One region of the Pseudobutyrivibrio sp. JW11 genome, then DNA from elsewhere that is predicted to be linked to it. Evidence: riboswitches for the same ligand, from Rfam matches in the RefSeq annotation. Region 1 holds a riboswitch; the other holds the start of a gene.
What was found. A riboswitch is a leader RNA that binds a small molecule or an ion and turns the genes downstream of it on or off. The one in region 1 is predicted to bind thiamine pyrophosphate.

Region 1 (6,957 bases):
AGTTTCTAAAGAATGCTTTTTGCATGGTTGGCAAATCGCCTGAGATACGGACGAAAAATGTCATAAGTGAAAAGCCGACAGCGGCTAATAGAATACAAATGATTCCCTTGAGTTTGTTATTTTTAGTCATAATGGGTCTCCTAAATCTTGATTATTCCCCAAACACATATCATACAATTAAAGAGTATATCACGTAATATTGATGAATTGTATAGATTTCTGTTTTTCTGTCAGCAAGAAGTCATAGCTAAATTATGTGAATTGCATCTTATAAAGTTGGTATTGAAGTTGCAAGAAAAATATTGGTAAAATAAGCATAGTAGGAAGGGGGAGAGGCTATGCATAGGATGTCAACAAAAGAAATTTTGGCGGAATCTTTCAAAGAGTTGGCAGAGAAAAAACCAATTAATAAAATTACGATTACAAATATCACTGATAATTGTGGAATGACACAGCCTACTTTTTACAATCATTTTAGGGACAAATATGATTTGATTACCTGGATTTATTTGCAGGAAGCGCAAAAGCATATTAAAAACGTAGGGAAAGATGGCTGGACATGGAAAGATACAATTAGTTGTAATCTACAGTATTTTATGGACAACAAGTCCTTTATAGTCAACGCATTAAAGAATACCAAGGGGATGGATTCTTTTGTTTTTCAGATGGCCAATACAAACCGTGATTTACTTGTAAAAGAAGTGAAAAGTAAAACAGGAAAAGATGAGTTATCTGATGAAATGATGGCATTGATTAAGATGTACGTATGTGGCATATGTCAGTACGTATGTGGCTGGTTATTGGAACCAAATCCAATGCCATGCGATAAACTAGCCGGCATCATACAGGAATTTGCTCCTAGTGAAATACGTCCATTTATCTGCGCTTAATTTTGTAAAATTAAATCAATGCAAAATGATTTAGTATTTGCGTTTAGCTATATATCGACTTTCTGTAATATCGTTGATACATTATTATTGTACACAATACTAATGTGAACGAATTACAGGAGAGTATAAAATGACAAAAACATCGGACAAGGTATTATGTTTGGAGAATCAGCTTTGTTTTCCATTGTATGCATGTGCTAAGGAGGTTGTACGTAAGTATAGAAAGCCTCTTGAGGAACTTAATCTTACCTACACCCAGTATATTGTCATGATGGCTTTATGGCAGGCTGGCGATTTGACTGAAGGAGAAATTGGAAAGTGCGTGCATTTGGATTCAGGCACTTTGGCTCCACTTTTAAAGCGATTAGAAAAGCAAGGCATGATTACCAGAGGAAGATCTGAAAAGGATGAGCGAAAGCTTGTTATTAAGCTTACAGATGAGGGACAGGCATTAAAAGAAAAAGCTAAAAAGGTTCCAGCTCAAATGAAAGGGTGTCTTAATCTTTCAGATGAGGAAAAGGCTCAGTTAAAGAAGCTACTGGATAAGGCTATGCAAGGAATTGGTGAAGAATAAAATTGATTTTTACAATCTTCACATAGATTTCAGATAAGTAACAGTACAAGTTCATAATGGGAGAGTAATATACAATCATCGCAAGAGCGATAAAACTTTTTCATATATCATTCTCCCAAAAAAAGCTGCTGGCGGGCAGCTTTTTTTACTATGTATTTATAATTGAAAATGATTATCAACAGGAGTATAATGATTTTACAAAATCGAATCACACACAATCGATGCGATGGAATGATAAGATCATTTAAGAGGTGTATATATGGAAAAGGAATTTGATATTCAAGCGTATATGACAGCTGGAGTAGAGCGAGTTGTAAAGGATTCAATTCGTGCTACTTTGAAAGATCCAGCTGAAAGCATTTTTATGGCAAAGTTTGCATTAGCAACAAAGAAAGCTGCTGATGTTAGAAAGAAATTCAAGGAAGAGGGCTTACATGTTCCTCCATTCCTAATTGCATCAATCACTAGCAATTGCAACTTACATTGTGCAGGCTGTTATTCTCGTCAGAACGACGCCACAAAGGATTGCGAGCCTGTAAATCAGCTTAGCGATGAACAGTGGCTTACCATCTTCGATGAAGCAGAGGATTTAGGAATCAGCTTTATTCTTCTTGCTGGTGGCGAGCCTCTTCTTAGAAAAGGTGTCATCAAGGCAGCTGCAAAGAAGCCTAATATTCTTTTCCCAATCTTTACAAATGGAGTATTCATCAGTGATGAGTACTTTGAGTTATTTGATAAAAACAGAAACCTTGTGCCAATCATGAGTATTGAAGGACACAAGGAAGCAACTGACAGCCGTCGTGGCGAAGGAATTTACGATAAGCTTATTTCAAACATGGAAACATTCAAAAAGAATGGTCAAATCTTCGGCAATTCAGTTACAGTTACTACAGAAAACTTTGACGATGTTCTTTCTGATGATTTTGTATCTATGCTTCAGGGATATGGCTGCAAGGCTGTAATCTATGTTGAGTATGTTCCTGTATCAGATGAGAGCAAGCACCTTGCCCTTAGCGAGGACCAGGAAGAGCAGCTTAGAGCTAGAATTGCCACTCTTCGTGAGGAATATGAGGACATGGTTTTCATTTCATTCCCAGGTGATGAAAAGTCATCAGGCGGATGTGTTGCAGCAGGCAGAGGATTTTTCCACATCAATTCCCATGGTGGAGCTGAGCCATGCCCATTCTCGCCATTCTCCGACACAAACGTAATGGACATGGGCCTTCGTGGAGCCATTTCGTCACGTCTCTTCCAGGTACTCCAGGCAGGCGACATCCTAAAGGATGACCACGTAGGTGGCTGCGTCCTCTTCGAAAAGAAAGAACAGGTGGAGGCACTTTGCAATTAGGTGTTGATTTTTTGCCACACTTGTAGCATTATATGTAAGGAATTTAATATGAGACGGGAGCTTGTAGACAGGCTGAGAGGAAGGTGTGACCTTCGACCGAGAACCTGATTTGGATAATGCCAACGTAGGGACGCCGATTAATAATGATATTGATATTATGCGGAAGCTATTTGAGAAATCAGGTAGCTTCCGTTTTTTTATGCAAAAAAGGAGGAATAATGGAATTTAATAGCGAGCTTTATTTTATTACTGACAGTACACCGTATGAGCTAGATGAATTCCTGTGGCGAGTTGAGGATGCCTTAAAGGGCGGCGTAACTTTGATGCAGCTTCGAGAAAAAAATCGTACCACAAAGGAATATATTGAACTGGCACAGGCAGTACATGAGATTTGCAGAAAGTACAATGTTCCGCTGATTATTGATGATCGTGTGGATGTAATGCTTGCTGTGGATTGCGAGGGGGTCCATTTAGGGGCAGAGGATATGCCTCTTGAGATGGCAAGAAGGATTATCGGCCCTGATAAGATTTTGGGAGCTACTGCCAAGAAAGTGGATGTAGCAAAAGCAGCATATGAGGCTGGGGCTGATTATCTGGGAGTTGGCGCAATCTATCCAACTACTACAAAAGTAAAAACTATCATTACGTCCACGGAGACATTGGATGCAATATGTAAGGCAGTTCCTATCCCAGTTAATGCTATTGGCGGTTTGAATGCTTCCAATATGGATGTATTAAAAGGAATTGACATAGCTGGGGTTTGCGCTGTTTCAGCCATTATGAAAGTAGATTCGCCACGAAATGCTGCTGAAAGTATGAAAAAGAAATTTAGGGAGATAAAAGGATGAAGGTAGTTTTATCAATTGCGGGAAGCGATAGTAGTGGTGGTGCAGGTATCCAGGCAGATTTAAAGACGATGACTGCACATGGAGTCTATGGAATGACAGCAATCACTGCACTTACTGCACAAAATACCACAGGGGTAACAGAGATTGTGGAATCATCGCCACATTTCCTGGAAGAACAAATAGATGCTTGTTTGACTGATATTCCGGCGGATGCGGTAAAAATTGGAATGCTTCCATCAGTGGAGCAAGTGCGAGTGGTAGCTAGAAAGCTTAAGGAGTTTGGAGCAAGGAATATTGTGGTGGATCCGGTTATGGTGGCTACAAGCGGAAGTAGATTGATGGAAAACTCCACCCCAGCAGTGATGGCAAAAATGTTATTTCCACTGGCTAGAGTTATTACACCAAATATACCTGAAGCAGAAACCCTTACCGGCACAAAGATAGAAGACAAAATAGATATGGAGCAGGCAGCCAAAAAGCTTGGTGAAAAATATGGATGTGGAGTTCTTGTAAAAGGCGGTCACTGCGTGGAGGATGCAAGCGATGTTCTTTTTGATAATGGATGTGTTACATGGTTTGAAGGGGAAAGAATTGATAGCACCAACACTCATGGAACAGGCTGCACATTATCAAGTGCTATTGCATCGAATTTGGCACTGGGGTACGACTTGAAAGACTCTATCATAAATGCGAAGTCATATATAGAAAAAGCTATTGGCGCAAATCTGGATTTAGGTAAAGGTAACGGTCCACTTAATCATTGTGTGGCCAGCTAGAAGGAAAGGAGAAGTAATGGTTTTCTTAAATGGAAAAGAGTATGAGTTAGCAAACAAGACGCTTGCTACTGTACTGGATGATTTTAAATTTGACGTCAGAACTATTGCTGTGGAGATTAACGAAGAAATCATTTCTAAGACAACATTTAATGAGACCATCTTAAAGGATGGGGATGTTGTTGAGGTAGTAAGTTTTGTAGGAGGCGGCTGATTGATACCGACAAAGGATGAGTTCTATAAGGCGCTTGTAGATAGACATGGCGCAGAAAATCAAAAAAAATTCGACGAGGCTGTGGTTGCAATATGTGGGCTAGGTGGCTTGGGATCTAATATAGCCACATGTCTTGCAAGGGCGGGCATAGGCCACTTGATTTTGATTGACTATGATTTTGTGGATGTAAGCAATCTCCATAGACAGCATTACAAAATCAATCAGGTTGGTATGAAAAAAACTGATGCAATGGCGGCTAATCTACATGAAATAAATCCATACATAAAGATTGAGACTCATAACATAAAGCTGACCGAGGCTAACACAAAACCATTGATAGAAAAGGCGGATATTGTCTGTGAGGCTTTTGACTCACCTGAAAGTAAGGCTATGCTTGTTAATCTAGTACTAGAACAAATGTCAGATAAATATATTCTATCTAGCTCGGGAATGGCGGGATTTGGCAGTGCAAATGATATAAAGACTAGAAGAGTATCAAAGAGATTCTACCTTTCAGGAGATGGGGTTAGTGATGTTAATGATGGTATTGGGTTGATTTCATCTAGAGTGATGGTTTGCGGAGCACACGAAGCAAATATGGTACTTAAAATTCTCATTGGAGAATTAGACGCATAAAAATGAAAGAGGAAAATGGAATGGAAAATGACAAACTGGTAATCGGTGGTAAAGAATTTGATTCTCGTTTTATTTTGGGATCAGGAAAATATTCGATGAAGCTTATTGAGGCAGCAACCAAAGATGCTGGAGCAGAAATAATCACTCTTGCAGTTCGAAGAACGAATACCAAGGATGAAGAAAATATTTTGGATTATATTCCAAAGAATGTAACTTTACTTCCAAATACAAGTGGCGCAAGAGATGCCAAGGAAGCAGTAAGAATCGCAAGACTTGCCAGAGAATTGGGCTGTGGCGACTTTGTAAAAATAGAAATAATGAGAGACACCAAGTATCTCCTTCCTGATAATTACGAAACAATAAAAGCAACAGAAATTCTTGCAAAAGAAGGCTTTGTGGTTATGCCTTATATGTATCCAGATTTGAATGTTGCAAGAGAATTGCAAAATGTTGGAGCTGCATCCATCATGCCACTTGCATCACCTATAGGTTCAAATAAAGGTTTGGCTACAAAAGAGTTTATACAGATTCTTATTGATGAAATAGATTTGCCTATTATAGTAGATGCTGGAATTGGAAAGCCATCACAGGCATGTGAAGCAATGGAAATGGGGGCTGCGGCAATAATGGCAAATACTGCGCTTGCAACAGCAGGAGATTTGACACTTATGGCTTCAGCATTCAAGGACGCTATTGAAGCAGGAAGAAAAGCATACTTGGCAGGCCTTGGAAGAGTGCTTACTCGTGGCGCAGCAGCATCAGATCCACTTACAGGTTTCTTACATTAGGAGGCATCATGGAAAACACATTTTTATTTGATTCAAAGGAATTATCTGCAACAGGGCTAGAGCGCAAGCACCAGATTGAGACAGACCCTTCATCTAGAATCAATCACATGGAATACTTGCCAGGTATGGATATTATTGAGTCGGATGTACGTAAAAACGTAATGGAACATTTTGATTCCTATGATTACAACAAATACACAGCTGCAGATGTCAGAAGAGCACTTGCCAGCGATAAATGCTCAATAGAGGATTTTAAGGCACTTCTTTCTCCAGCTGCGGAACCTTTTTTGGAACAGATGGCCAAGAAGGCACAGCAGGAAACAAGTAAGCACTTCGGAAATACGGTATATCTTTTCACACCAATCTATATAGCCAACTACTGCGAGAATTACTGCGTATACTGCGGATTTAACTGTTATAACAAAATCAAAAGATTAAAGCTTTCATATGAACAGATAGAGCATGAAATGCAGGTTATTGCAGATAGTGGAATGGAGGAAATCTTAATTCTCACCGGAGAAAGCCCTGCAAAATCAGATGTTGAATATATAGGCGAGGCATGTAAGATTGCCAGAAAATATTTCAAAATGGTTGGAATCGAAATATATCCGGTAAACGTAAAGGATTACAAATATTTGCATGAGTGTGGAGCTGATTATGTTACTGTTTTTCAGGAAACATACGATTCTGATAAGTATGAGACACTGCATTTGATGGGAAACAAGAGAATCTGGCCATACAGATTTGATGCTCAGGAGCGAGCTCTTATGGGTGGAATGCGAGGAGTTGCCTTTTCTGCACTTTTGGGGCTTTCGGATTTCAGAAAGGATGCCCTTGCATCAGCCTTGCATGTCTACTATTTACAGCGCAAATACCCTTATGCAGA
Region 2 (6,957 bases), on a different contig from region 1:
TGCTTACATCAATCGTAGGAATGGACTTAGGTGCCCTTTGGGATTTATCAGATTTCGCAAACATTCTGATTGCATACTGCAACATTCCACTTTTATACATCGGATTTAAGTATGTTAAAAAAGCCCAGATACATTACGAAAAAGAAGATGGCACACCATTTACATCAGAAGTTGTTGGCATTGATGTAAAGGTTTGGGATGAGAAAGCAAAACAATAGAATATATTTTATGTAAAATGTACATTAAAAAAGGCTGGTCAATTTGACCAGCCTTGATTTATTTAGTTTTAAGATGGTTTTAGGTCTCAATATATGTAGATGAGCTTACAGTGGAAATGTTTTCCATATATGTGATGGATGTTCCACCGGCTGCACCTGCATTATTTGCTGAGTTAGATCCAGAACTGTATGAGCCATTCTTCCACTGCTCAAATTTATCTAATACAGCATCGTAAGTTTTAGAAGAGATGTCTGGCAAATCCTTGCCCCAAGTTCCAGTTGCCTGCTCGTAGCCCTTCTTGAAGGCATCTAAGAGCATGTCTGCCTTTGATGTATCTCCGCCAGAAAGTGCGATGGCAAAATCTACAATTCTATCAGATGTCTGGTTAACACCCCAGTATCCATCTTCGGAAATATCTTCCTTTGCCTTTGCAATTGTTTCCTCGTCTGCTGTGAATTTACCTTCTGCAAGGAATTTCCACATATCATCCTGAGTAGCAATAGCAAATGTGCTTCCCTGACCATTAATTGTTTTCATAACAATATCTAAAAGATTGTTAATCATCTTTTCCTGGTCAGCCTTCAACTGCTGGATAAGAGCAGTTCTATCTGTCTTTTTGTAGTTGTCTGTTGTCAGTGATTGTTCATCAGATTTTTCATAAACAGCAGCTTCATCGGAAAACTTTGATGCGCTGATTTCCTGTTTTGATGCATTGAATTCAAGTGTTTCTGTAACCGAACCATCAGAATTTGTAGTCTTAGAATAGGTACCTGCTATATTAGAAGATACGCTGCTTAATGTGCTTAACTCCATAATAATAACCTCCTTGTTACTGTGGCCATGAATAAAAAACCATATGGAAATCCTTTTCCTATTCTTATTATCGGATGCTAATTGAGAAATATTTATTATTAGATTGTATTTATTTTAATACAAAATTCTTGTAAAAGTGTGGTATCTTTGTTAAAATTTATTAAGATTGAATACAAAGAACAATTAAGTACAAAATACACACAAGTACAAATTTTAATGGAGTAGTAATTTCTTTTCAATGGATAATATAGATCTTAAAGCATTAGCAAAAATAAATATCGGACTTGATGTTACAGGAATCAGGGACAATGGATATCATGAAGTAAGAATGATTATGCAGACAGTCAATCTTTTTGACAAGGTCAGCATTAAGAAGCAGGAGGGGGATGCTGTTACCATGAGCACCAATCTTCGCTTTCTTCCTGTTAACGATGACAATCTTTGCATTAAGGCAGCAAAGCTTCTCATGGAGGAGTTTGATATACACACTGGTGTGCATATCAGCCTGGAAAAACATATCCCTGTTGCTGCAGGCATGGCAGGCGGTTCTACAGATGCAGCTGCTGTAATGTTTGGAATAAATAAACTTTTTGATTTGAATCTCAGCAGAAAAGATTTGATGGAGCGAGGCGTTAAAATCGGAGCCGATGTACCATACTGTGTAATGCGTGGTACAGCTTTGGCAGAGGGAATTGGAGAGGTGCTCACACCACTTTCACCAATGGTGAAGTGCCCAGTGCTTATTGCAAAGCCAGGCATTTCAGTTTCTACAAAGCAGGTATATGAATCTTTGGATTCATGCTTTGACAATGTTAAGCATCCAGACATCGATCAGCTGATTTCAGATATTAAAAATCAGGATTTACATGCCATTTGCAACCACATGGGAAATGTACTCGAAGAGGTTACAATTCCACTACATTCAGTTATTGCTGATATAAAGAAAATCATGCTGGATTATGGAGCAGTTGGCGCAATGATGAGTGGTAGTGGTCCTACTGTATTTGGCTTTTTTGAAGACAACAAAACAGCAAAGGCAGCCAAGGAAGCACTTACTGAGAGCAAGCTGGTAAAGCAGCTTTATCTCACTACACTTTTTAACAACAAGTATTAATTAGTTTCACACATGAAATAAGGAGATTTAAACAGAATGACTGAAAATCTTACACTTCAAATGGATGATTATTTACCACTTCGCGATGTGGTGTTTAACACCCTACGCGAAGCTATTCTTAAGGGCGAACTCAAGCCAGGTGAGAGGCTAATGGAAATGCATTTAGCTACAAAGCTTGGAGTTAGCCGTACACCTATCAGAGAAGCAATCAGAATGCTTGAGCACGAGGGACTTGCTGTTACAATTCCACGTAAGGGCGCTCAGGTTGCTAAAATGACAGAAAAAGATTTACAGGATGTACTGGAAGTAAGAGATGCACTTGATGCTCTTGCTGTGGTATGTGCCTGCGAAAGAATGACTGACGCTCAGTTTGTAGAGCTCAAGGAAGCTATGAAGGCATTTGAGTCAGCTACTAGAACTGACGATGTTCGCAAGATTGTGGAGGCTGATGAGGCATTCCATGATGTGATTTATGCAGCAGCTGCAAATCCTAAGCTTGAAAACATAATCAATTCTGCAAGAGAGCAGATGTACAGATATCGTTACGAATATGTAAAGAATCCATCTGTTTACGCGCAGCTTATATCTGAACATAAATCTATAATTGACGGTTTCGACAGAAGAGATGTAGATTTCCTGAAGGATATAATGCATGTTCATTTGTCAAATCAGATAAATGCTGTTCGTGAATTAATTAGAGAACAAAAATAGATTGGAAATAAATAATGACAGGAACAAAATGTAATATTAAACTTTGCTCCAAGCAAAAGATGGGCCACGAATCAGAGACTACAAATGAGGAGTATGTGGGTTCATTTATTGATAGAGGTAGTAAACGTTACCTTTCTTATAATCGAGTTATGCCAGAGGGCCAAAAGGTAGATTGTCTAATAAGCTTTGAACACAACAAGCTTACATTGACTCAAAAAGGAGACATTCAATCAAAGCTTGAGTTTGCCCCAGGGGCTCGAACCAGAAATGCTTACAATACACCAATGGGCATGATGACTATTGTGGTTCACACAAAGCGTCTTGTAATCGAGCAAAAGGATACCGAAATCAATCTTTTAATTGATTACGATTTGGAAGCCGGTGGCGAACCTATCAATACAGTGATAGAAATTAAAGCAACGTTAGAATAAGAAAACGCCAGAGATTGCCTCTGGCGTTTTTGTTATTAAGAATTATTCAGTAGCCATATTTTTAAGTCTGTTCATGACATCTCTTACTGGTGGAATGAAAAGAATGATAAGTGTTACAGCAGCCTCAGCAAAGATGTAGATTGCGTTGTAAGCAAGTGAGTAAGCTAGTGGATTCCAACCTTCCCAAGCCCATTCGCCAAAGAAAATCCATCCTGAGATTACCGCAAATACGTAGCGTCCTAAAACAGCTGCGATGTAACCTTTGATAAGACCATATTTAGAATCCTTGAAGAATCCAGATAATCCAAGAGCACCAAATGCGAGTATGTAATCAACAATAACCTGTGCTGGGAAAAGAATATAAGGATCAACAATGAGGTTTAGCAATCCATAGGCAACACCTGTGATAATTCCTACGATTGGGCCGAACCAGAAACCTGGAAGACAAGCAACAAGCATTGAAAGTAATGTAATTGAGCCACCAGTTGGGAATTTAAATACCTTAATATTAGACAAAACAAAAGCAAGTGCCATAGAAGCAGCACAAAAAGCTAGTTGCTTTGCAGAAAATGTGATTTTTGTTTTTTCGTTAGACATGTGATTAATCATTAAAAAAATCTCCCTTCATACATCAATGCTAGGAGATTCGTCTATCGCTTCCTTACGCTGGTATTATCCAGTTCAAGTATTAAGGGTCGGTGCAAGCACCTCTCAGCATATGCGCCCCTAGCAAAATATTTAATTTCGATATAAAAATATCACTTGTAGGAAATATAGTCAATGAGAAAATAACAATTAAATTGCAGTAAATAAAACAACATTGTAGAATGTAACTATAAGAGATTTTGAAAAGATAGGATATTAAATGGTAAATACAGAAAAGATTATAGAAAGAGTAATACTTGTATCAGTTAATGAAGGGGATGAGGTAGAGGCTAAGGATTCCCTTCACGAGCTTGCAGAGCTTTGTGAAACTGCCGGTGCACAGGTTGTGGGAGAAATCATGCAGAATCTGGAGCGCAGAAACCCAGGCACATATGTGGGCTCTGGCAAGGTTGAGGAAATCGCAAATCTAATCTGGGAGACAGAGGCTACAGGTATTGTTTGCGATGATGAATTAACACCAGCACAGATGCGCAATCTTGCTGATGCGTTAGATACAAAGGTCATGGATAGAACCCTTATTATCCTTGATATTTTTGCTGCCCGTGCAGGCACAGCAGAGGGAAAGATTCAGGTTGAGCTGGCGCAGCTTAGATATGAGATGACTCGATTGACTGGCTTTGGTAAAAACATGTCTCGTGTGGGTGGTACTGCAGCAGGTGGCGGCGGAGCTATCGGAACTCGTGGTCCTGGTGAGAAAAAGCTGGAGATGGATAAGCGTCTTATTGCAGGTCGCATTACTCAGCTGAAGAAAGAGTTAAATGACGTTGTAAACCATCGTGAGCTTACACGTTCAAAGCGACAACGAAATGGCGTGCCTGTAGCGGCTATTGTTGGTTACACAAATGCAGGCAAATCATCACTTTTAAATAAACTTACAGATGCAAACATCCTTGAGTGGGATGCTCTTTTTGCAACCCTTGATCCAACCACTCGTGAGCTCCTCTTGGATAATGATCAAAAGATTCTGCTCACAGATACAGTAGGATTCATTAGAAAGCTTCCTCATCATTTGGTGGATGCTTTCAAGAGTACATTGGAAGAAGCTAAATATGCAGATTTCATCATTCACGTGGTGGATGTAAGCAATCCTCAGATGGATCGTCAGATGGAAATCGTATACGAGACTTTGGATAAATTAGGAGTTAGCGACAAACCTGTTCTTACTATTTTTAATAAAGTAGATAAGCTTGAGGATGAGCTGGATTATCACGATTTAAGAGCTGATTATACAGTACACACTTCCATTAAGACAGGAAAAGGCCTGGATAAAGTGCGAGAAATCCTTGCTACTTTGATGCGTGGAAATAAGGAATATATTGAGCGATTAGTGCCTTACACAGAAGCTGGAAGTATTGCAAAGATTAGAGAGACAGGAGAATTGATTTCAGAGGAATATCGTGAAGACGGTATTTTCATCAAGGCTTATATCTGAATTTACACAAATTTTACTTATATCATAGAAAATACTTAGACAATGGCATTCTAACATGTTATGATTATCAAGGACTAAAAAAAGAAGGATTAAGGATTTTACTTTTCATGAAGGAAAAGTACGGTAGAAGGAGAAAATAATGACTTTAGCAGAGATATTATCACTTCTTGGTGGAGTGGGTCTATTTCTTTTCGGAATGTCGATTATGTCTACAGGCTTAAAAAACAGCTGTGGAGATAATCTTCAGGTTATTCTAGAGAAGGCTACTACAAACAAATTTGTAGCAGTCATCGTTGGTATAGCTATGACAGTATTGGTTCAGAGTTCATCTGCAACCGATGTTATGGTTATTGGTTTTGTAAATTCAGGTATGATGGCGCTTTCACAGGCCATCGGCGTTATCTTAGGTGCCAATATCGGTACAACAATCACAGCACAGATTACAGCTTTTAATATTGCTACATTCACACCATTCATTTTGTTTATTGGTGCAGTAATGTATCTTTTCATGAAGAGAGATATTGTTAAGCATTTAGGTTCTTTCTTTATGGGATTCGGTATGCTTTTCCAGGGAATCACAATCATGAAAGCATCCATTGCACCACTTGCAAATTCAGTGATGTTTAAGAACTTCCTTGCTGGATTAACAAATCCATTTGTAGCTCTTGTATTTGGTATTGCATTCACAGCATTACTTCAGAGCTCATCATCTGCAACAGTTATCTTCCAGACATTCGTCGTGCAGGGAATATTGGACTACAATGTAGCAGTTTACTTGATTATCGGTGCAGCCATTGGTTCAGTTACACCAAACCTTTTGGCATCACTTACAGCCAACAGAAACGGCAAGCGTTCAGCTATTTTGAACCTTTTGTTTAATGTAATAAGAGCAATTGTAATCGTAGTTATTATAAATGTAACACCACTTCTGACATGGATTCAGTCTACATCATCTGATCCAGCCCGTCAGATAGCTAACACACATACAATCTTTGCTATTTTAGCAGTTTGTATTATCTTCCCATTCACTGATTACATTATTAAGCTTACATACATGTTTATTCCAAAGCTTCCAGAGGAGACTCGTGCAGCAGAGGACAGACAGCTTGTATTCATGACTCAGGTCAACAATGTGCCACCAAACATGGCTATTCACCAGGCACAGCTTGAGGCAGCCAGAATGGGTGCTATCGCAGCTGAAAACTTTGAAAAAGCTATCGACTGTTTCTTTGACTACTCACCTGAAAAGGTTGAGGACGTAGAGCAGCGAGAGGAAACAGTTAACATCCTCAACCACGCTATTCAGGATGCAATGGTTAAGCTTCAAACTCTCAACCTTACACCTGCTATGCTTCGTCGTATATCTGCAATCACTATTGCAGTTACAGATATTGAGCGTATTTCTGACCATGCTGAAAACATCATCGAGTATGCAACTCGTATGAAGAATAAAAAGACAAAGCTTTCAAAGAAGGCAGCCAAGGAGCTTAAGGAAATGGCTGACAACTCTATGGAAGAGGTTGAGCTTGCCATCGACATTTTCACTTCTGAAAACTATGAGAACCTAGACA

Region 2: it holds a riboswitch for thiamine pyrophosphate, as region 1 does, so the genes downstream of both, thiT (energy-coupled thiamine transporter ThiT) here and thiE (thiamine phosphate synthase) in region 1, are expected to answer to the same signal.

The regions. Positions count from the first base shown of each region.
Region 1 covers NZ_FOWB01000005.1:139,183-146,139, forward strand. The annotation lists gene BM102_RS07130 (DMT family transporter) at 1-130, opposite strand, end outside; gene BM102_RS07135 (TetR/AcrR family transcriptional regulator C-terminal domain-containing protein) at 348-890, shown strand; gene BM102_RS07140 (MarR family winged helix-turn-helix transcriptional regulator) at 1,021-1,464, shown strand; gene BM102_RS07145 (radical SAM/SPASM domain-containing protein) at 1,724-2,812, shown strand; TPP riboswitch at 2,856-2,960, shown strand; gene thiE (thiamine phosphate synthase) at 3,031-3,660, shown strand; gene thiD (bifunctional hydroxymethylpyrimidine kinase/phosphomethylpyrimidine kinase) at 3,657-4,436, shown strand; gene thiS (sulfur carrier protein ThiS) at 4,453-4,647, shown strand; gene thiF (sulfur carrier protein ThiS adenylyltransferase ThiF) at 4,648-5,283, shown strand; gene BM102_RS07170 (thiazole synthase) at 5,304-6,071, shown strand; gene thiH (2-iminoacetate synthase ThiH) at 6,080-6,957, shown strand, end outside.
Region 2 covers NZ_FOWB01000001.1:231,964-238,920, forward strand. The annotation lists gene BM102_RS01025 (alanine/glycine:cation symporter family protein) at 1-218, shown strand, start outside; gene BM102_RS01030 (hypothetical protein) at 298-1,032, opposite strand; gene ispE (4-(cytidine 5'-diphospho)-2-C-methyl-D-erythritol kinase) at 1,271-2,146, shown strand; gene BM102_RS01040 (GntR family transcriptional regulator) at 2,183-2,857, shown strand; gene BM102_RS01045 (YwiB family protein) at 2,872-3,288, shown strand; gene thiT (energy-coupled thiamine transporter ThiT) at 3,331-3,897, opposite strand; TPP riboswitch at 3,930-4,026, opposite strand; gene hflX (GTPase HflX) at 4,154-5,386, shown strand; gene BM102_RS01060 (Na/Pi cotransporter family protein) at 5,526-6,957, shown strand, end outside.